DNA from 3 places in the Streptomyces sp. NPDC049541 genome. Region 3 is predicted to be linked to each of the others. Evidence: riboswitches for the same ligand, from Rfam matches in the RefSeq annotation. Region 3 holds a riboswitch; each other region holds the start of a gene.

Region 1 (6,606 bases), on a different contig from region 3:
GGCAGGTCCAGGGCCGGGACATAAAGTGACACCGGCGTCCGCAGCAGGGCCAGCCACAGAGGCAGGTCGCCCTTGACGCCGCCGAGCAGCCGCACCAGTACCGCACCGGCCGGCCGCTGCGCCAGCGCGTGGAAGAAGATGACACCGAAGGCGGCCAGGAACGCCAGGAACAGTGCGGGCAGCCCACGGCGTCTGAGTTGCCGCACCGGATCGACGACGATCCCCTGCCACTCGCCTCGCAGCGTGCGCACGACGAACGCCGCCACCCGCCACAGCGCGCCGCGCGGCCGCCGGTACTCACGGTCGACCGGATCGCCCCACAGTCCGTGGGCTCGCAGCCGATCCGCGGCGCCGCCCGCGCACCGCACCCCCTTGCGTAGCAAAACTCCCCCGCCTCCCGTCCATCGCCCCACCGGATGGTCGGAACGGGGCGAGGCCACCCCGTGGGAGGCTAGGCCCGGCGGCGGGGCTTCCTTCGCTTGGCGCCCTTGGAGACGTCGGATCCGGTCCTCGGGTTGCGCCCCGCCGACTTCCCAGCCGTTTTTCCGGTCACCTTCGCCGCGGCGGACTTGCGCCGGGCGCCGGTCGTGTCGCCCGCCCTGCCCTTCGTTTCCGGTGTCGCCGTCTTACGCCCGCGGGAGCTGTTGACCGTGCGCCCGCGGACGATTCCGATGAAATCCTCGACCAGGTCCGTGGTGGCCTCCTCGGGCCACGCCAGGGCGACGCTCGACTCGGGCCCGTCCACCAGCGGCCGGTATGTGAGGTCCTTGCGGTGGTACAGACGGGCCAGGGACTGGGGGACGACCAGGAGGCCGACGCCCGCAGCGACCAGTTCCACGGCGTCCTCGGTGGTGGCGGGGCGCTCGAAGGCGGGCTCTCCCGGCGGCCGGTCCCAGTCGAAGACGTCGTCGAGGGGGTGGAAGAGGACCTCGTCCGCGAGGTCCGCCACGGTCACCTCGTCCGCCGCCGTGATCACATGGTCCTTGGGGACGACGACGACCGTCGTCTCGGTGTAGAGGGGGATCGCGCTGAAGAACGTACGGTCGACCGGCAGCCGTACGAGCCCCGCGTCGGCCCCGCCGGCGCGCAGCACGTCGGATGCCTCGGCAGCCGGTACGGCGAGGAGGTTGAGCGGGATGTCGGGCAGGCGCTCGTTCCAGATCCGCACCCACTTGGCGGGCGTCGCTCCCGGGACGTACGCAAGCCGGAACGCCTGGGATTCTTCCGAGCCTGTCACCAGGCCAGGCTACCGGCCGTGGTCGGAGGGCTCGAACATGCTCGATACCCTGGACGGCATGAAGTCGCACCAGAGCACCCAGACGATGAAGCCCGCGACCGCGGCGAAGAAGCTGGGTGTGTACCTCGATGCCACCCCCGCCGAGTTCCGGGAGGGTGTCGTCTCACGAGCCGAGCTCGACCGGCTCCAGTCCGAGCCGCCCGAGTGGCTGCGCGAGCTGCGGGCGAACGGTCCGCACCCCCGTCCGGTGGTCGCGGCGAAGCTGGGCGTCTCCATCGCGGGTCTCGCCCGCGGCGGGATCACCGAGGCGCTCACCACCGAGCAGATCGAGGCCTTGAAGCAGGAACAGCCCGAGTGGCTGCAGAAGGAGCGCGCCACCCAGGCCGAGGTCCGCAAGGAGACGGCGCGCATCAAGAAGCGCAACGCCGAGCGTGAGGCTCGCAGCGAGGGCCCGCGGGCCTGACGGGGACCGTTCGCGACGGACGGTTGCCGTCCGGATCCACTCCGTGCACAACGCACGGATCTGACGGCGCGTCACGACGAAGGTCACAAAAGCGTATCGGACATTCCGGCCTTCAACCTTCACACGAGCCGCACAAGTTGGCTAGCGTGGCTCCAGGCCGCACGAGTTCCTCCGGCGAACCCCGCCGGGACGCGCGGCCTCCGCCGAATCCGGTGCGCCCTCGTGGCAGCCGGAACCGGGGACCCAACCGAACGACGGGGTGAATCGGCCCAACTGCCCGCCAGGCAGGGGCCGTAGGGCATGCCTTCCGGAACCGACCGCCCGAACCCGACAGCTAACTCGGTAGGCGGAGTACGGAAGGAGTACGGCTCCCATGGCGCCGGATCGACCATCGCGCACCGGAGGCTTCGGCCTTCCCGGTATGCGCAATTCCGCTCTCGCGACCGCGGCCCTCACCTCGGTGGCCCTGTTCTCGCAGACCGCCGACGCCGCACCGACCACCGGTGACGAGGGCCCCAGCCGTGAAGCCGTCCGGGAGCGCGTGAGCAGCCTCTACGACCAGGCCGAGTCCGACACCGGGAACTACAACTTCACCCGGGCTCAGCTGCTGGGAGCGCGGCCGCCCGCCGCCCCGCCCCGCGAGCGCGGCCGCTCGGATCCGGCACTGGACTCGGTGTCCCGGCGGTGGTTCGACGGAGCGCGTGCCTCGCTGGGGCCGACGGTTCCCGCGGCGCTGCCGGCCGACCGCAGGCCGGCTCGCCAGGCCGAGCCCCGGCGCCCGGCGGACAGCCGCAGCACCGCCGTGGAGCCGGCGGCGACCGCCCGGCCCGTGGCCGAACTGCCCTCCGCGGAGTCCCGCCGTCCGGTCGCCGAGCTGACCGCCGGCCCCACGGCCACGCTCCCCGCCGTCCCGCAGCCCCGCCAGGAGGCCGCCCCCGCGCTGCCCGCGGCGGCCCCCGAGTCCAGGCAGACCTCCCTGCGCAAGTCCAAGGAGCGGAACCAGCGCAAGATCGCGGCGGCCAGCGAGCTGCTGTACCGGTACACCGCCCGGCAGACCTCCGCGCCACGCCCGGCCGTTGAGACCGTGCCGGCCCAGCTGCCCTGGCAGGACCAGGCTCAGCAGACCCGCCCGGCGGCCGAGGAGGCGTGGCGCATGCAGCCCTCCGTCCTCGACACGGGCCTGCCCCCGGCCGGGGACCGGCTCATGCAGCCCTCCGTCCTCGACACGGGCGTACCCGCGGTCGAGCCGTGGCGCATGCAGCCTTCCGCGCCGGACACGGGTGCACCCGCGACGCAGGAGTGGCGCACGCAGCCTTCCCTGCCGGACACCGGCGTACCCGCGGTGGAGGAATGGCGCGCCCAGCCGTCCATGCCCGACACCGGCATACCCCAGGCCGGGGGTTGGACCGTGCAGGCGTCCGTCCTCGACACGGGTGTGCCCGCCGCCGGTACGCCCACCGCCACCAAGGCCGACAGGGCCATCGACTTCGCCCGTGCACAGATCGGCAGGCCGTGTCTGTGGGGTGCGGTCGGGCCGGAGTCGTACGACAACGCCGGGCTCACCCAGGCCGCCTGGCGGGCCGCCGGGGTCACCCTGCCACGGACCACGTACGAGCAGGCGGGCGCCGGCACGGTGATTCCCCTGTCAGAGAGCCGCCCCGGCGACCTGATCTTCTTCAACGACAACTTCAGCCATGTCGGCCTCTGCACCGGCAACGGCTTGATGATTCACGCGCCTGGCCCGGGCGCCGTCATACGCGAGGACCCGGTCCACTACGCAGGCGAAGCCGCGGTGCGTATCGCCGTACGCCCTGCGTGAGATCAGGAACGCCGGCAGAGGCGTGACACCGACAGCGCGATGAACCACGGGGCCGCCGACGGAAGCCGGCGGCCCCGGCGCTCGTCGGGGATGCGCAGCCGCGACGACACCGGGTACTTGCGGCGGATCCACCCGGAGTACGAGCTCAGGCTGCCTCGGTGGTGAAGGATGGCCCCGTGAGCAACGAGAACATGCAGCGCCTGGCCGGGAAGGTCGTGGTCGTCACCGGGGCCGCCCGGGGCCAGGGGGCCGCCGAGGCGGAGGCGTTGATCCGGGCCGGCGCACGGGTGGTCGCCACCGACGTGCGGCCCGAGGGCGACGTACGCCGCCTGGACGTCAGCAGCGAGAGCGACTGGGCGGCGCTGGCCGGCGAGTTGAAGGAGTCGTACGGCGAGATCCACGGACTGGTCAACAACGCGGGCGTCATCCGGCGCGAGCGGCTGGGTGAGGTGCGACCCGAGGACTTCGCGCAGGTCCAGGCGGTGAACACGACCGGACCACTGCTCGGCATCCAGCACCTGGCCCCGCTGATGCCGCCCGGCTCGTCGATCGTCAACGTCGGCTCGTCCGCCGCGCTCACCGGCTACTACCCGGTGGCGTACACGGCCAGCAAATGGGCCCTGCGCGGGGTGTCGAAGATCGCCGCCATGGAGCTGGGACCGCGGGGCATCCGCGTGAACACCGTCCATCCCGGCTATATCGAGACCGAGATGACGGCCGCCGCCACTCCCGCCTTCCGGGAGGCGACCATCCGCGAGACCCCCCTCGGCCGTAGCGGAAGCGTCGACGACATCGCACCGCTCGTGGTCTTCCTGCTGTCCGACGAGTCGTCGTTCATCACCGGGGCGGAGATCCCGGTGGACGGGGGCCTCACCGCGCACGGTGGCGTCAAGTCGATCTCGGATGCGATGCGTACGAACCCGCCCGTTCCGGAGTGAGCCGTGCCGGGGCCGCCGGTCCCCCGCGCCGGCGGCCCCGGCACGGCGTGGGGGTCCAGGCGTCCCCCCGGCGCCGGGGCTCCCCCTGCTGCGGCTGCCGTGGCGCCGACGTGCTGGAGTATCCGAGAATGTTGTTGTTTCTCGAGGGTGCTCGCATGCAGTCTCGGGCAGTGGACGGCGTCGCCGGTATGGGTACAACTGCGTACGCGGCGGACGAGCGGAGAAGAGGTGGCACAGGTGCCGGGCGGGGCCCACGAACGCATGCTGTCGGTGGCCGTCGCCGCCCTCAACGAGCGTGAGCCGGAGCGGCTGTGGCCGCTGCTGGCGTCCGCCCTGCCCGGCCTGTGCGGCGGCGAGACGCTGATCTACAAGCTCGACGACTGGAACGAGGCCCAGGGCACGGTCGGCCTGCCCTCCGAGGTGGCCGTCGAGTTCGAGAGGCTCGGGGAGGAGGACCTGGGCCTGCTGCGGGCGGGGTTTCCGTTCGCGGACCACTATGCGGGCGGGCCGGACCGGACTCCCCTCACGGCACGCGCGGCGGCCGGCGCCGCATGGTCCGTGAGCCCGACCGCGCGGCTGATCGGCGACATCATGGACGCGGACCACGTACTGGCCGTACCGCTGCCCGAGACGACGACGCCGATCACCGGATGCATGATCTACCGCTCGGGTACGGACTTCACCGACGATCACGTCCGCGTGGCCCGGCAGCTGCAGCCGCTGCTGGCGGCCGTCGAGCAGCAACGGCAGCTCCTGGAGCGCTGGAAGCGGACGGCCGCCCCGGACACCGCCGACGGACCGGCCGCGGACTGTCCTCTCACACCGCGGGAGACGACCGTCCTGCTCCTGCTCTCGGACGCCCTGACGGCGGCCGCGATCGGCCGACGGCTCGGCATCTCGGACCGTACGGTCCACAAGCACATCGAGAAGATCTACCGCAAACTCGGCACCCGCGACCGCATCAGCACGGTCCTGAGGGCCCAGCAGCTGGGGCTGATCCCCATGCCGTGACCCGTGGCGGCCGGTCAGGTCCGGCGCGCGCGGTACAGGTCGCGCAGCAGGGCGATCTCGGCCCCGTGGTGCAGGACTTCCTGGTTGACCCACCACACGATGTCGACGAAAGGGTCTTCCGGGTCGCTGCCGTGCGGATACGTACAGTGGCCGACCTTGTCGAGCGCCGCGTCGCCGCTGCTCAGCAGAGCCCCCCGCCAGGACGTGACACCGGCGTCGAAGGCGGCGACGGCCGCTGCCACGTCCCCGCTGACGAGGTAGTCGTCCCGGGTGAGGCTGTGGGTGCCTGCCGTGTGATCGGCGCGGAGGGTGAGCATCTCGCTGAGGTGGCTCAGCCGCCAGGCGATGGTGGTGAAGGGCGGCGGCCAGGGGTGCGGGTAGGACGCCGCGTCACGTCCCCAGTCCCCGTCCGCGGCGCCGGCCAGCAGGGTGGCGCGAGGCCCGGGCCCGACCGCCCGTCGCCGCACCGACCAGCAGTCCGCCACGGGCTCCCAGAGGTACTCCTCGTCGGTCATGGGGCCGACCTCGGTCTCCGAGCCGTCGCCGCTGTCCATCACCGGCCCGGTCAGCCTGGCGGCCAGACGCTCACAGGCGAAGTCGAACTGCTCGAGCAACGGACCCAGACGAGATGCGGTCACCGACACTCCCATGGCGGACTCGTGGACGTACGGCGCAGTCATGAACCGACCGGCCAGCCTGGCACAACCGGCGAACAGCCGCCTCTCCTTTTCTGAGGCCGGGACTCCGGGGACAGTTGCCAGTACACGGCCGTGGACCTCGCGGGCCATCAGTGGACGGTCTCGGTCGGCTGAGGAGTGTCAGCCCGGCGGGGGTCCCATCCCGCCCTTGAGCCGTTCCAGGTCGGAGGGGCGGACCTGGATGACGAGCAGGGCGATCAGGGCGGCGAGGACAGCGAAGATCGCTGCCATGATGAAGGCCGCCGAGATCCCGGACGTGAGCACGTGGTCGGACCAGGGGCTCGGGAGCTGCCCGGTGTGCTTGAAGCGCAGGCGTTCGGCCGGGGTGGCCCGCGCCAGGAAGCGCGGGATCTGCTTGTGGGCCTCGTTGGTGCTGGCCGTGCCGAACATGGTGACCAGGATGGACAGACCGAGAGAACCGCCCACCTGCTGCGTGGCGT
Region 2 (6,606 bases), on a different contig from region 3:
GGAGACGAGGCGGCGCAGCCGGGTGTGGTCCGGCGGGTCGATATTGAGCAGATGCGTCATCAGATTGGCGCTGCGCTCACCCGGAATACCGGTCCTGCTCTTGCCCTGCGCGTCCTCGGCGTGATGCTCGGGGTTCTTCGAGAGCCGCCCGTCCGCGAGCGCCTGACGTGCGTCGGCATAGCGGGTCACCAACCAGGCCTCGACCCCGCTGGGAAGTGTCGTCCAGTGGACGGGGGAGTGCTCGCGCAGCCAGGCGTAGGCCGGATACGGGTCACTGGCGAATTCCCAGGTGAAGAGTTCGGGAGCGGTGTTGGGGACGTTCACAGGACGACCGTATCGGGAGCGTGCAGGTGGATGCGCCGCCGCGGCGAACGGGTCGAAGATGACACGCGTTCAAGTCTGTGATCTTCACGTGATCTACGCGGCATTAACTTGTGACAAGTGATCGGCACCGGCTACGTTCACGGACCAGCGCGGCGGTATCGAACGCCTGTCGGTGTCATGCGCCGCGCGGTCATTGCTGTCTCGCGAAAGGCCTCCGCATGCTCTCCGGGAACGGTCGACACCGTCGCCCCCGTCAGGCTCCGGCCATCCTCGTCGCGGCCGGAGTGACCGGCTCCGCCATCGCGATCCCGCTCTTCGCCGCGGGCGGCGCGAGCGCCGCCGACGGCACCACGTGGGACAAGGTGGCGCAGTGCGAGACGGGCGGTTCCTGGAGCGAGAACAGCGGCAACGGGTTCTACGGCGGGCTCAAGTTGACCCAGGAGAACTGGGAGAAGTACGGCGGCCTCGACTACGCCCCCCGGGCCGACCTCGCCAGCCGCAACCAGCAGATAGCCGTCGCCGAGAAGCTCCTGGACGACCAGGGTGTCGGCGCCTTCCACACGTGCGGACTGACCTCCGGGCTCACCAAGGACTCGGGTTCGGCCGCCATCGACACCGGCGTGCTGGGCGGCGGTTCCGGTTCGTCCGATTCCTCCGGGGCGTCCGACTCGCTGGGGCTGTCCAACTCCTCGGGCAGCGCTTCCGACGGGTCTTCTTCGTCGGATTCGTCCTCCGGCTCGTCCTCCAGTGCCTCCCCTTCGACTTCCGCGAGCGCGACGGACAACTCCACCGAATCCGGCACATCCGCCTCGCCGTCCACCTCTCCGTCCAAAAAGGCCACGGCCGACCCACAGGGCGCCGACAGCTCGTCGACAGGCAAGGCGAAGGTGGACGACTCGGACAATCTCGAGCCCCCGGCGTCCACTTGGACCCTCGTCGACACCGGCACGACCGGCACCGGCCGCCACCGTGGCGCCAGCGCCGACGAGACGGCCGGTGAGACCGCCGACAAGACCAAGACCGACGGCGGCACGCGCGACACGTACACCGTCCACGCCGGTGACACTCTCGCCTCCATCGCCGACTCCCTTGGCCTGGACGGCGGGTGGCGTGCGCTCTATGCCGCGAACAAGAACGCCATCGGTGTCGACCCGAATCACATCTTCGCCGGTCAGACCCTGAAACTCGGTGCCGAATAGGGCGAAAAACAACGGGAGTTCACGTCATACTTCGCCACTGAATGTCCGGTTTGGCGAAAGTGTGGGATGAGTCTCAGAAGCCCTGATCGTCTTTGAAATTCGACGGATCGCGTGTCTACCGTCGTCACCGCTCGTCAACACGAGCCCCGGCTGCCGCAACGCCGAATCCTGCCAGCGGCCGTACGGGAACAGTCGTCGCGTAAAGCGCCGTAGGCAGGAGCGGGGGACCCAAGGTAGGTGCCGACCCGGGCAGTTGACGGGCGGCTAGGGGTGTAGCCGTGTCTCGTGAGAGCGAGAGCACGGCCGGGCAACTCAACCGGCCCGAACCCGACAGCTCACCTCGCAGGCGTCGGTGAGGGGATCGAACCATGCTGTTTTCCGGCAAGGGCAAGCACCGCCGTCCGTCCAAGGCCACCCGCGTCGCCGCGCTGGCCGGCGTCACCGGCGTCGCCATCGCCGCTCCGCTGATGGCGGCCGGCAACGCCTCCGCCGCCACCGCCTCCGAGTGGGACAAGGTCGCCCAGTGCGAGTCCGGCGGCAACTGGTCCATCAACACCGGGAACGGCTACTACGGCGGCCTGCAGTTCTCCGCCTCCACCTGGGCCGCGTACGGCGGCACCGCCTACGCCCCGCAGGCCAACCAGGCCTCCAAGGCGCAGCAGATAGCCGTCGCCGAGAAGGTCCTCGCCTCCCAGGGCAAGGGTGCCTGGCCGGTCTGCGGCACGGGCCTGTCCGGTGCCGCCTACAACGGCAGCGCCCCCAGCGCGAACACCAACCGCTCCAGCGACTCCCAGGCCGCCTCCCGCTCCGCCGAGCGCCCGGCCGCGAAGACCGAGAGCACCAAGAGCACCAAGACCGTCACCACCCCGACCGGCAAGAAGGTCAAGAAGGGCGACGGCGAGTACAAGGTCGTCAAGGGCGACACCCTCAGCTCGATCGCCGAGAAGCACGGCGTCAAGGGCGGCTGGCAGAAGCTGTTCAAGCTGAACAAGGACATCATCGAGGACGCCAACCTCATCTACCCGGGTCAGCAGCTGCACCTCAAGTGACAGCCTCGCGGTCTCCCCGCTCCGGTGCGTGTTCCCCCGTACGCACCGGAGCGGGGTTCTTTTTGCTCCCCCTCTTTGTTCCGTTCGGAAACAATTTACTCTCGGTTCTGCCCAAGAGGTGGTCGGCAACGTGGCCGATCGGCCTTGGGCGGTTAGGCTCGTCCCGCAGAGCCACCGCGCTACTGCCGTAGCCGTGTCACATCCAAGAAGGAGATGCTCGTGCCGTCCATCGACGTCGTCGTAGCCCGGGAAATCCTGGACTCCCGAGGCAACCCCACGGTCGAGGTCGAGGTCGGCCTCGACGACGGCAGCACGGGTCGTGCCGCCGTCCCGTCCGGCGCCTCCACGGGCGCCTTCGAGGCCATCGAGCTCCGCGACGGTGACCCCAACCGCTACCAGGGCAAGGGTGTCGAGAAGGCCGTCCTCGCCGTCATCGAGCAGATCGGCCCCGAGCTGGTCGGCTACGACGCCACCGAGCAGCGCCTGATCGACCAGGCCATGTTCGACCTGGACGCCACCGACAACAAGGGCTCCCTCGGCGCCAACGCCATCCTCGGCGTCTCCCTCGCCGTCGCCCACGCCGCCTCCGAGGCCAGCGACCTGCCGCTCTTCCGCTACCTGGGCGGCCCGAACGCGCACCTGCTGCCGGTGCCGATGATGAACATCCTGAACGGCGGCTCGCACGCCGACTCCAACGTGGACATCCAGGAGTTCATGATCGCCCCGATCGGCGCGGAGTCCTTCTCCGAGGCCCTGCGCTGGGGCGCCGAGGTCTACCACACCCTCAAGAAGGTGCTGAAGACCAAGGGCCTGTCCACCGGCCTCGGCGACGAGGGCGGCTTCGCCCCGAACCTGGAGTCCAACCGCGCCGCGCTCGACCTCATCATCGAGGCCATCAAGCAGGCCGGCTACGTCCCCGGCCAGCAGATCGCGCTCGCGCTCGACGTCGCCGCGTCCGAGTTCTACAAGGACGGCAAGTACGAGTTCGAGGGCAAGTCCCGCTCGGCCGCCGAGATGACCGAGTACTACGAGGAGCTCGTGGCGGCCTACCCGCTCGTCTCCATCGAGGACCCGCTGTTCGAGGACGACTGGGCCGGCTGGAAGGTCATCACCGACAAGCTGGGCGACAAGGTCCAGATCGTCGGCGACGACCTCTTCGTCACCAACCCGGAGCGCCTGGCCCGCGGCATCGAGGAGGGCACCGCCAACGCCCTGCTCGTCAAGGTGAACCAGATCGGCTCGCTCACCGAGACCCTGGACGCCGTCGAGATGGCCCAGCGCAACGGCTTCAAGTGCATGATGTCCCACCGCTCCGGCGAGACCGAGGACGTCACCATCGCCGACCTCGCCGTCGCGGTGAACTGCGGCCAGATCAAGACCGGCGCCCCGGCCCGCTCGGACCGCGTCGCCAAGTACAACCAGCTGCTGCGCATCGAGGAGATCCTCGACGACGCCGCGGAGTACGCGGGCCGCAGCGCGTTCCCCCGCTTCAAGGGCTGACCCAACCTGGGCTAAGCCTTAGCCAGTCGTACGTACGTCCCCGTACCGGTCCCGTACCGTGTGCGGGGACGTACGCACGTGTGACGGGAGGCGGCGACATGGCAGTGAAGGACCGGGACCGGTTCTCCACCGCGACCAGGATCAGGCTGCTCGGCGAGCAGACGGCGGCCCGGGTCTACCGCTCCCAGACCAAGCGGCAGGCCCGCCGGTCTCGGTTGACCGGCCGGGCGGCGCTGCTCGCCCTGGTGCTGTGCTCGATGGTGGTGGCGCTGGCGTACCCCATGAGGCAGTACGTCTCCCAGCGCTCCCAGATCGCCGATCTCCAGCGGCAGCGGGAGCAGGCCAGGGCGCGGGTCGAGCAGCTGCGCGACCTGAAGGCGCGCTGGCAGGACGACGAGTACGCCGAACAGCAGATCCGGCTGCGGCTGCACTATGTGCTGCCCGGGGAGACCAGTTTCGTCGTGATCGACCCGAGCACGGCCAAGCAGTCGCGCTTCGAGCAGGGCGCGGGCCACCGCCCCTGGTACACGAACGTCTGGGACGGGGTCGACAGGTCGGACGCATCCGACCAGTGATCAGGCCCGCCGACCAGTGATATCGACAGAGGAATTCAGTTCAGGCATGCATACGCCCCCGCCGCCCACCCCGCGCACCGAGCCCACCGACGCCGACGTCGAGGCCTTCAAGCAGCAGCTCGGGCGGCCGCCGCGCGGGCTGCGCGCCATCGCGCACCGCTGCCCCTGCGGCCAGCCGGACGTCGTGGAGACGGCCCCCCGCCTGCCGGACGGCACGCCCTTCCCGACGACGTACTACCTGACGTGCCCCCGTGCCGCCTCGGCGATCGGCACGCTGGAGGCCAACGGCGTCATGAAGGAGATGACGGAGCGGCTCCAGACGGACCCGGAGCTGGCCGCCGCCTACCGCGCCGCGCACGAGGACTACCTCGCGCGCCGTGACGCCATCGAGGTCCTGGAGGGCTTCCCGAGCGCGGGCGGCATGCCCGACCGGGTGAAGTGCCTGCACGTCCTGGTGGGCCACTCGCTGGCGGCGGGCCCGGGCGTCAACCCGCTGGGCGACGAGGCGATCGCGATGCTGCCGGAGTGGTGGCTGAAGGGCCCGTGCGTGACGCCCTGCGGGCCGCCGACCGGCGAGGGATGGCAGACGGACGTCTCCGAGGACGGCACGGGTCACTTCGCCTTCAAGCCGCTCGCTGCCCCCGACCCGGCGGACGAGCTCCCCGGCGAGGAGGGCGAGGTCACCGACCCCGCCGAGGTCCGCAGCGGCTCCTTCGCGTACAAGCCGATGGTCGCCGAGGGATTCAGCCGGGTCGCCGCCGTCGACTGCGGCACGAACTCCATCCGGCTCCTGGTGGCGGACGTGAACCCGGCCACCGGCGAACTGCTGGAGCTCGACCGGCGCATGACCATCGTGCGGCTCGGACAGGACGTGGACCGGACCGGGCGGCTGGCCCCCGAGGCGCTGGAGCGGACGTTCGCGGCCTGCCGGGAGTACGCGGAGGTGATCCGTGACCTGGGCGCCGACAAGGTGCGGTTCGTGGCCACGTCGGCCTCCCGGGACGCCTCGAACCGCGACGAGTTCGTACGGGGCGTCGTGGACATCCTGGGTGTCGAGCCCGAGGTCATCTCCGGCGAGCAGGAGGCCGAGTTCTCCTTCACCGGGGCGACCAAGGAGCTGAAGGGGCGTGACGACCTCGACCGTCCCTATCTGGTGGTCGACATCGGCGGCGGCTCGACCGAGTTCGTCGTGGGCGACGAACAGGTGCGCGCGGCGCGCTCCGTCGACGTCGGGTGCGTGCGGATGACCGAGCGGCACATCGTCCGGGACGGCGCCGTCACCGACCCGCCCGCCGAGGAGCAGATCGGGGCCATGCGGGCCGACATCGAGCGGGCCCTCGACCTCGCCGAGGAGACGGTCCCGCTGCGCGAGGCGCGCACGCTGGTCGGGCTCGCGGGGTCGGTGACGACCGTGTCGGCCATCGCTCAGGAGCTGACCGAGTACGACTCGCAGCGCATCCATCACTCCCGGATCTCCCTCGCGAAGGTCCGCGAGATCACCGAGTGGCTGCTGCACTCCACCCACGCCGAGCGCGCGGCCGTCCCCTCCATGCATCCGGGGCGCGTCGACGTGATCGCCGCGGGCGCCCTCGTACTGCAGTCGATCATGGAGCGGATCGGCGCCGAGGAGGTCGTGGTCAGCGAGCACGACATCCTCGACGGGATCGCCTTCAAGGTGGCGGAAGGCGTCTGACGATCCTGCTGCCGCGGCCTACTTGAACCAGTACCGGACGCCGTGGTGGTGCGAACAGGTGCCCTGTGAGTGGCGCGAGTAGGACAGGGTGGCGTCCTTGCACTTCGCCGTCTCGTACTTGTCCCTCGGCCGCTGGTGGTGCGTCCAGCCGCACACGCCGGTGGTGTGACTGACGCAGTGGTGGGCGGTGTTGGTGGCGGGCAGGGTGGCCGCGGAAGCGGTCGGTGCACTGATGAGGACGCCGGCGAGGGCGACGGTGATCGCCG
Region 3 (6,606 bases):
AGAACGAGCGCAGGCAGCGCTACGACAACGTGCCGTACGGCACGGCGTTCGAGAGGCTGACCGCTCTCGTCTACCCGGAGGGCCACCCCTACCACCACACGCCGATCGGCTCGATGGCCGACCTGGACGCGGCGACCCTGGAGGACGCGCGCGCGTTCTTCCGCACCTACTACGCGCCCAACAACGCCGTCCTCTCGGTCGTCGGCGACATCGACCCGGAACAGACGCTCGCCTGGATCGAGAAGTACTTCGGGTCCATCGCCCCGCACGACGGGAAGCCGGAGCCGCGTGACGGCTCGCTACCCGAGATCATCGGTGAGCAGCTGCGCGAGGTCATCGAGGAGGAGGTCCCGGCGCGCGCCCTGATGGCGGCCTACCGGCTGCCGCAGGACGGCACGCGCGAGGCCGACGCCGCCGACCTGGCGCTCACCGTCCTCGGCGGCGGCGAGTCCTCCCGCCTCTACAACCGGCTGGTGCGGCGCGACCGCACGGCCGTCGCGGCCGGATTCGGGCTGCTGCGGCTGGCCGGGGCGCCCTCCCTCGGCTGGCTGGACGTGAAGACCTCCGGTGACGTCGAGGTGCCGGTCATCGAGGCCGCCATCGACGAGGAACTCGCCCGGTTCGCCGCGGAGGGCCCCACGGCCGAGGAAATGGAGCGCGCCCAGGCCCAGTTGGAGCGCGAGTGGCTGGACCGGCTCGGCACGGTCGCGGGCCGCGCCGACGAACTGTGCCGGTACGCCGTCCTCTTCGGCGACCCGCAGCTCGCCCTCACCGCCGTCCAGCGCGTCCTGGAGGTGACGGCCGAGGAGGTCCAAGAGGTCGCCAAGGCCCGTCTGCGCCCCGACAACCGCGCGGTGCTCGTCTACGAGCCGCTCTCGCCCGAGTCCGCGGAGCACACCCAGGACGAGGACTTCCCCGAAGACCCCGAGTCCGAAGCCACGGTGGAAGCCACCGACCAGAACGAGGAGGCGGCCAAGTGACCGAGCTCGCCACGATGCAGTTCCACCCGCAGCCCCGGGCGGGCGAGGCCAGGCCGTGGGCGTTCCCGTCCCCCGAGCGCGGCGCGCTCGACAACGGCCTGACCGTCCTGCGCTGCCACCGCCCCGGCCAGCAGGTCGTCGCCGTCGAGGTGCTCCTGGACGCACCCCTGGAGGCCGAGCCGGCCGGATTCGAAGGCGTCGCCACGATCATGGCGCGGGCCTTCTCGGAGGGCACCGACAAGCACTCCGCGGAGGACTTCGCCGCCGAGCTGGAGCGCTGCGGCGCCACCCTCGACTCGCACGCCGACCACCCGGGCGTACGTCTGAGCCTCGAGGTCCCGGCCTCCCGTCTCGCCAAGGCCCTCGGTCTGCTCGCCGACGCCCTCAGGGCGCCCGCGTTCGCCGACAGCGAGGTCGAGCGGCTGGTACGCAACCGCCTGGACGAGATCCCGCACGAGCTGGCCAACCCCTCGCGCCGTGCCGCGAAGGAGCTCTCCAAGGAGCTGTTCCCGGCGACCTCGCGCATGTCGCGCCCGCGCCAGGGCACCGAGGAGACTGTCGAGAAGATCGACGCGGCGGCCGTACGCGCCTTCTACGACCGCCATGTCCGGCCCGCCACCGCCACCGCCGTCATCGTCGGCGACCTCACCGGCATCGACCTGGACGCGCTGCTCGGCGACACCCTGGGCGCCTGGACCGGCTCCAAGGCCGAACCCCGCCCCGTGCCCCCGGTGACCGCGGACGACACCGGGCGCGTGATCATCGTCGACCGTCCCGGCGCCGTCCAGACGCAGCTGCTCATCGGCCGCGTCGGCGCCGACCGGCACGACCGCGTGTGGCCCGCGCAGGTGCTCGGCACGTACTGCCTCGGCGGCACCCTGACCTCGCGCCTGGACCGCGTCCTGCGCGAGGAGAAGGGCTACACCTACGGTGTGCGCGCGTTCGGCCAGGTCCTCAGGTCCGCCCCGGACGGCTCCGGTGCCGCGATGCTCGCCATCAGCGGCTCCGTCGACACCCCGAACACCGGCCCGGCGCTCGACGACCTCTGGAAGGTGCTCCGGACCCTCGCCGAGGGCGGCCTCACCGACGCCGAGCGCGATGTCGCCGTACAGAACCTCGTCGGTGTGGCGCCGCTGAAGTACGAGACCGCGGCGGCCGTGGCGAGCACTCTGGCCGACCAGGTCGAGCAGCACCTGCCCGACGACTACCAGGCCACGCTGTACCAGCAGCTCGCCGCGACCGGCACCGTGGAGGCCACCGCGGCGGTCGTGAGCGCCTTCCCGGTGGACCGTCTGGTGACGGTTCTCGTCGGCGACGCGGCGCAGATCAAGGAGCCCGTCGAGGCGCTCGGGATCGGTGAAGTCACGGTGGTGTCGGCCGAGTAGCGGCACGCGCGCGTGACGCGGCCCTGGTGACGGATGCGTCACCAGGGCCCTCTTATGTCCGAATTAGCGGAGAATCGAAGGAGAGTTGCCTGTCTGCCCTGTGGGATGCGCTACAAACACCGTGATCCGTTTGGGGATTGAAAGCGGCCCCGCTTAGCGTCTTTCGGGCTGTCCGTCAGGCACCGCGCCGCATCCGCGGCACCGGACAGCCATCGCCGAGTCCCCGTACGGCGCGAGCCAGGGGAGCCGGGGACCCACCGCAGTCCCTGGGGTGAATCGGACGCCCGCGCATACAGCGAGGGGGTCCGTAGGAGACCTTCCTGCTCCGAACCCGTCAGCTAACCCGGTAGGCGAGAGGGAAGGAAAGGATCAGCCACCACATGGCGTTCACGCGCGCCACCGGGAAGCACCGTCGTCCCACGCGGATGCACCGCACCACCACCCGCGCCGCCGGGGTCGCGGCCCTCGCCGCCACCGGCGTCATCGGCACCCTCGCGGCGCCCGCGCTGGCCGCCGACACCGCCGTCGAGCAGACCGGCCTCACCCCCGTCATCACCATCGGCGACACCATCGCCGACAAGATCGACGCCCAGGCCGACGCCCAGAAGCAGGCCGCCGAGGAGGCCGCGCTCAAGAAGGCCGCCCTGGAGGCGGCACGCGAGAAGGCCGCCGCCCAGGCCAAGCAGGAGCGCGAGGCCAAGGAGCGCGCCGCCCGCGAGGCCGAGCGCAAGCGCCTCAACACGTTCGTGGCGCCGATATCGGACTCGTACGTCTCCACCGGCTACCGGGCCAGCAGCTCCCTGTGGTCCTCCGGCAGTCACACCGGCATCGACTTCCACGCCGCGAGCGGCACGACCGTCCACGCGGTCGGCGCCGGCACCGTCGTCCAGACCGGCTGGGGCGGCGCCTACGGCAACCAGATCGTGATCAAGATGAACGACGGCACGTACACCCAGTACGGCCATCTGTCGTCCATCGGCGTCTCGGTGGGCCAGACGGTCACCCCGGGCCAGCCGATAGGCCTCTCCGGCGCGACCGGCAACACCACCGGACCGCATCTGCACTTCGAGGCCCGTACGACCCCCGAGTACGGCTCGGACATCGACCCCGTCGCCTACCTGCGCTCGCACGGCGTGAACGTCTGACGACGGATCGCAGGATCTGCTGAAGCCCCGGCTCCCGAGCCGGGGCTTTCGGTGTTTCTGCCACCCTGCTGTCCAAAAAATATCCATGGATTCCGGCCCGCCGTCGGAAATTCCGGCCCGGTGCAATAGAGTCACCGATACACGTCAATCATCGACGTTTCACGGGGATTAAGTCGGAGGTCGGTCATGCGTATTCCGGCGCACTCGGTGTGCACGGCGATCCGGGACGACATCGTCGCCGGTGTCTACGAGCGTGGCAGCCGGCTCACCGAGGAACTCCTCGCGCGCCGCTACGGCGTCTCACGCGTCCCCGTGCGCGAGGCCCTGCGCACCCTGGAGGCCGAGGGCTTCGTGGTGACGCGGCGGCACGCGGGCGCGTGCGTCGCGGAACCGACCGAGCAGGAGGCCGCCGACCTGCTGGAGATGCGCATGCTGCTGGAACCGCTCGGCGCCTCCCGGGCCGCCCAGCGGCGCACCGACGCCCATCTCAAGGTGCTGCGCGGCCTGGTCAGACTGGGCCAGGAGCGGGCCAGGCGGGGCAACAGCGAGGATCTGCGCTCCCTGGGGGGCTGGTTCCACGAGACGCTCGCCCAGGCCTCCGGCAGCCCCGCGCTGACCTCGATGCTGACCCAGCTGCGCCACAAGATCGCCTGGATGTACGCCGTGGAGGCGCCCGCCAACCCCGTGGAGTCCTGGGCGGAGCACGGCGCGATCGTCGACGCTGTGGCCCGCGGCGACAGCGAGCGCGCGCGGGCGGTCACCACGCTGCACACCGAGCGTTCGAGCGCGGCGCACCGGCTGCGGTTCGGCGGCCCGGAGCGGGCGAACGGTGTGAGGAACTCGCAACATGCCGTAAACATGTCGGGCCTGCGGCATTAACACGGGCGCCGTATACAAAGAGGGAACAATTCGCGGGGCATTATTTCTGCTGCCCGCGACCGGTAATTCAGTCGCCCCTGCGCGGGAAAAGCAAAGGGCTCGCCCGGCAATTCGGACGAGCCCTTCTGTGGTGCCGTGATCAGACGGTCTCGGGAAGCTCCTCGAGCCCCTCGGAGACCAGCTTCGCCAGCCGGTCGAGGGCGACGTCCGCACCCTCTGCCTCGGAGGCGAGCACGATCTCCTCGCCGCCCTGGGCGCCCAGGCCGAGAACGGCCAGCATGGAGGCCGCGTTGACGGGGTTGCCGTCGGCCTTGGCGATCGTCACCGGGATACCTGCGGCCGTGGCGGCCCGGACGAAGATGGAAGCGGGGCGGGCGTGGAGGCCCTCGGCCCAGCCGACGTTGACGCGGCGCTCAGCCATGTGATGCTGCCCTTCAGTGTCTCAGGGTTGTCTAGACCAGTTTCCCACACGTGAAACGTCTCCGGAGCGGTCCTGTGCCCGTCCGGGGTGGGCAGTCGGACCGCGGCCTCGGCCCGACTTCCGTCCTTGTTCTCTTCTCAACGGACTGCCGTGTTCTCCACAGACTGCCTCGCGCCGTTGTCGGACGCGAGCCGTACTCTGGGGCCCATGCAGACCTCGCCGGACCGGCACGAGTACCCCGCCCACTGGGAGGCCGACGTGGTGCTGCGCGACGGCGGCACCGCGCGCATCCGCCCCATCACCGTTGATGACGCCGAGCGCCTGGTCAGCTTCTACGAGCAGGTTTCGGACGAGTCGAAGTACTACCGCTTCTTCGCGCCCTACCCTCGTCTGTCCGCCAAGGACGTCCACCGCTTCACGCACCACGACTTTGTGGACCGGGTGGGACTCGCGGCCACGGTCGGCGGCGAGTTCATCGCCACCGTACGCTATGACCGCATCGGCGCCGACGGCATGCCCGCGTCAGCTCCGGCCGACGAGGCCGAGGTCGCCTTCCTCGTGCAGGACGCCCACCAGGGGCGCGGCGTCGCCTCCGCCCTCCTCGAACACATCGGTGCGGTCGCCCGGGAGCGCGGCATCCGCCGCTTCGCCGCCGAGGTGCTGCCGGCCAACAACAAGATGATCAAGGTGTTCACGGACGCCGGGTACACCCAGCAGCGCAGCTTCGAGGACGGCGTCGTACGCCTGGAGTTCGACCTCGAACCCACCGACCGCTCCCTCGCCGTCCAGCGCGCGCGTGAGCAGCGCGCCGAGGCCCGGTCCGTACGACGGCTGCTGGTGCCCGGCTCGGTCGCCGTCGTCGGCGCCGGCCGCACCCCCGGAGGGGTGGGCCGCAGCATCCTCGACAACATCCGTGACTCGGGCTTCACCGGGGCGCTGTACGCCGTGAACAAGGCGCTCCCCGAAGACGTCAAGGAGCTCGCCGGCGTCCCCGCGCACCGCTCCGTCCGGGACATCGACGGCCCCGTCGACCTCGCGGTCGTCGCCGTGCCGGCCGAACACGTCCCCGAGGCCGTCACCGAGTGCGGAGAGCACGGCGTGCAGGGACTCGTCGTCGTCTCCGCCGGGTACGCCGAGAGCGGGCCCGAGGGGCGCGAGCGCCAGCGCGAACTCGTACGGCACGCGCGCACGTACGGCATGCGGATCATCGGGCCGAACGCCTTCGGGATCATCAACACGTCCTCCGAGGTACGGCTGAACGCCTCACTCGCCCCCGAGATGCCCCGCCCCGGCCGGATCGGCCTGTTCGCCCAGTCCGGCGCCATCGGCATCGCGCTGCTGTCCCGGCTGCAGCGCCGCGGCGGCGGTGTCACCGGAGTCACGGGCGTGTCCACCTTCGTGTCGTCCGGCAACCGCGCGGACGTGTCCGGCAACGACCTGATCCAGTACTGGTACGACGACCCGGACACCGATGTCGTCCTCATGTACCTGGAGTCCATCGGCAACCCGCGCAAGTTCACCCGCCTCGCCCGTCGCACGGCCGCCGCCAAGCCCCTGGTCGTGGTCCAGGGCGCCGGATCCGCCCCCCAGGGACACGCCGTACGGGCCACCCGGTTGCCGCACGCGACGGTGTCCGCGCTGCTCGGGCAGGCCGGCCTGATCCGCGTGGACACGATCACCGAGCTGGTCGACGCGGGCCTGCTGCTCGCGCGGCAGCCTCTGCCGGCCGGCCCACGGGTGGCGATCCTGGGGAACTCCGAGTCCCTCGGGCTGCTCACGTACGACGCCTGCCTCTC

What was found. A riboswitch is a leader RNA that binds a small molecule or an ion and turns the genes downstream of it on or off. The one in region 3 is predicted to bind cyclic di-AMP.
Region 1: another riboswitch for cyclic di-AMP. It lies ahead of ACIBW9_RS09335 (NlpC/P60 family protein); the one in region 3 lies ahead of ACIBW9_RS42155 (M23 family metallopeptidase).
Region 2: another riboswitch for cyclic di-AMP. It lies ahead of ACIBW9_RS23025 (transglycosylase family protein); the one in region 3 lies ahead of ACIBW9_RS42155 (M23 family metallopeptidase).

The regions. Positions count from the first base shown of each region.
Region 1 is NZ_JBITLY010000002.1:484,280-490,885, reverse strand. Features, by position in the region: gene ACIBW9_RS09350 (hypothetical protein) at 1-275, opposite strand, end outside; gene ACIBW9_RS09345 (LysR family substrate-binding domain-containing protein) at 452-1,237, opposite strand; gene ACIBW9_RS09340 (DUF5997 family protein) at 1,296-1,700, shown strand; cyclic di-AMP (ydaO/yuaA leader) riboswitch at 1,892-2,065, shown strand; gene ACIBW9_RS09335 (NlpC/P60 family protein) at 2,122-3,519, shown strand; gene ACIBW9_RS09330 (SDR family NAD(P)-dependent oxidoreductase) at 3,711-4,457, shown strand; gene ACIBW9_RS09325 (response regulator transcription factor) at 4,686-5,468, shown strand; gene ACIBW9_RS09320 (DinB family protein) at 5,483-6,118, opposite strand; gene ACIBW9_RS09315 (MFS transporter) at 6,287-6,606, opposite strand, start outside.
Region 2 is NZ_JBITLY010000006.1:99,885-106,490, reverse strand. Features, by position in the region: gene ACIBW9_RS23035 (cytochrome P450) at 1-324, opposite strand, end outside; gene ACIBW9_RS23030 (transglycosylase family protein) at 543-1,523, shown strand; cyclic di-AMP (ydaO/yuaA leader) riboswitch at 1,719-1,887, shown strand; gene ACIBW9_RS23025 (transglycosylase family protein) at 1,892-2,572, shown strand; gene eno (phosphopyruvate hydratase) at 2,786-4,072, shown strand; gene ACIBW9_RS23015 (septum formation initiator family protein) at 4,171-4,647, shown strand; gene ACIBW9_RS23010 (DUF501 domain-containing protein) at 4,694-6,340, shown strand; gene ACIBW9_RS23005 (DUF3761 domain-containing protein) at 6,359-6,606, opposite strand, start outside.
Region 3 is NZ_JBITLY010000023.1:23,242-29,847, forward strand. Features, by position in the region: gene ACIBW9_RS42145 (M16 family metallopeptidase) at 1-980, shown strand, start outside; gene ACIBW9_RS42150 (M16 family metallopeptidase) at 977-2,365, shown strand; cyclic di-AMP (ydaO/yuaA leader) riboswitch at 2,569-2,733, shown strand; gene ACIBW9_RS42155 (M23 family metallopeptidase) at 2,746-3,510, shown strand; gene ACIBW9_RS42160 (GntR family transcriptional regulator) at 3,697-4,389, shown strand; gene ACIBW9_RS42165 (HPr family phosphocarrier protein) at 4,529-4,810, opposite strand; gene ACIBW9_RS42170 (GNAT family N-acetyltransferase) at 5,018-6,606, shown strand, end outside.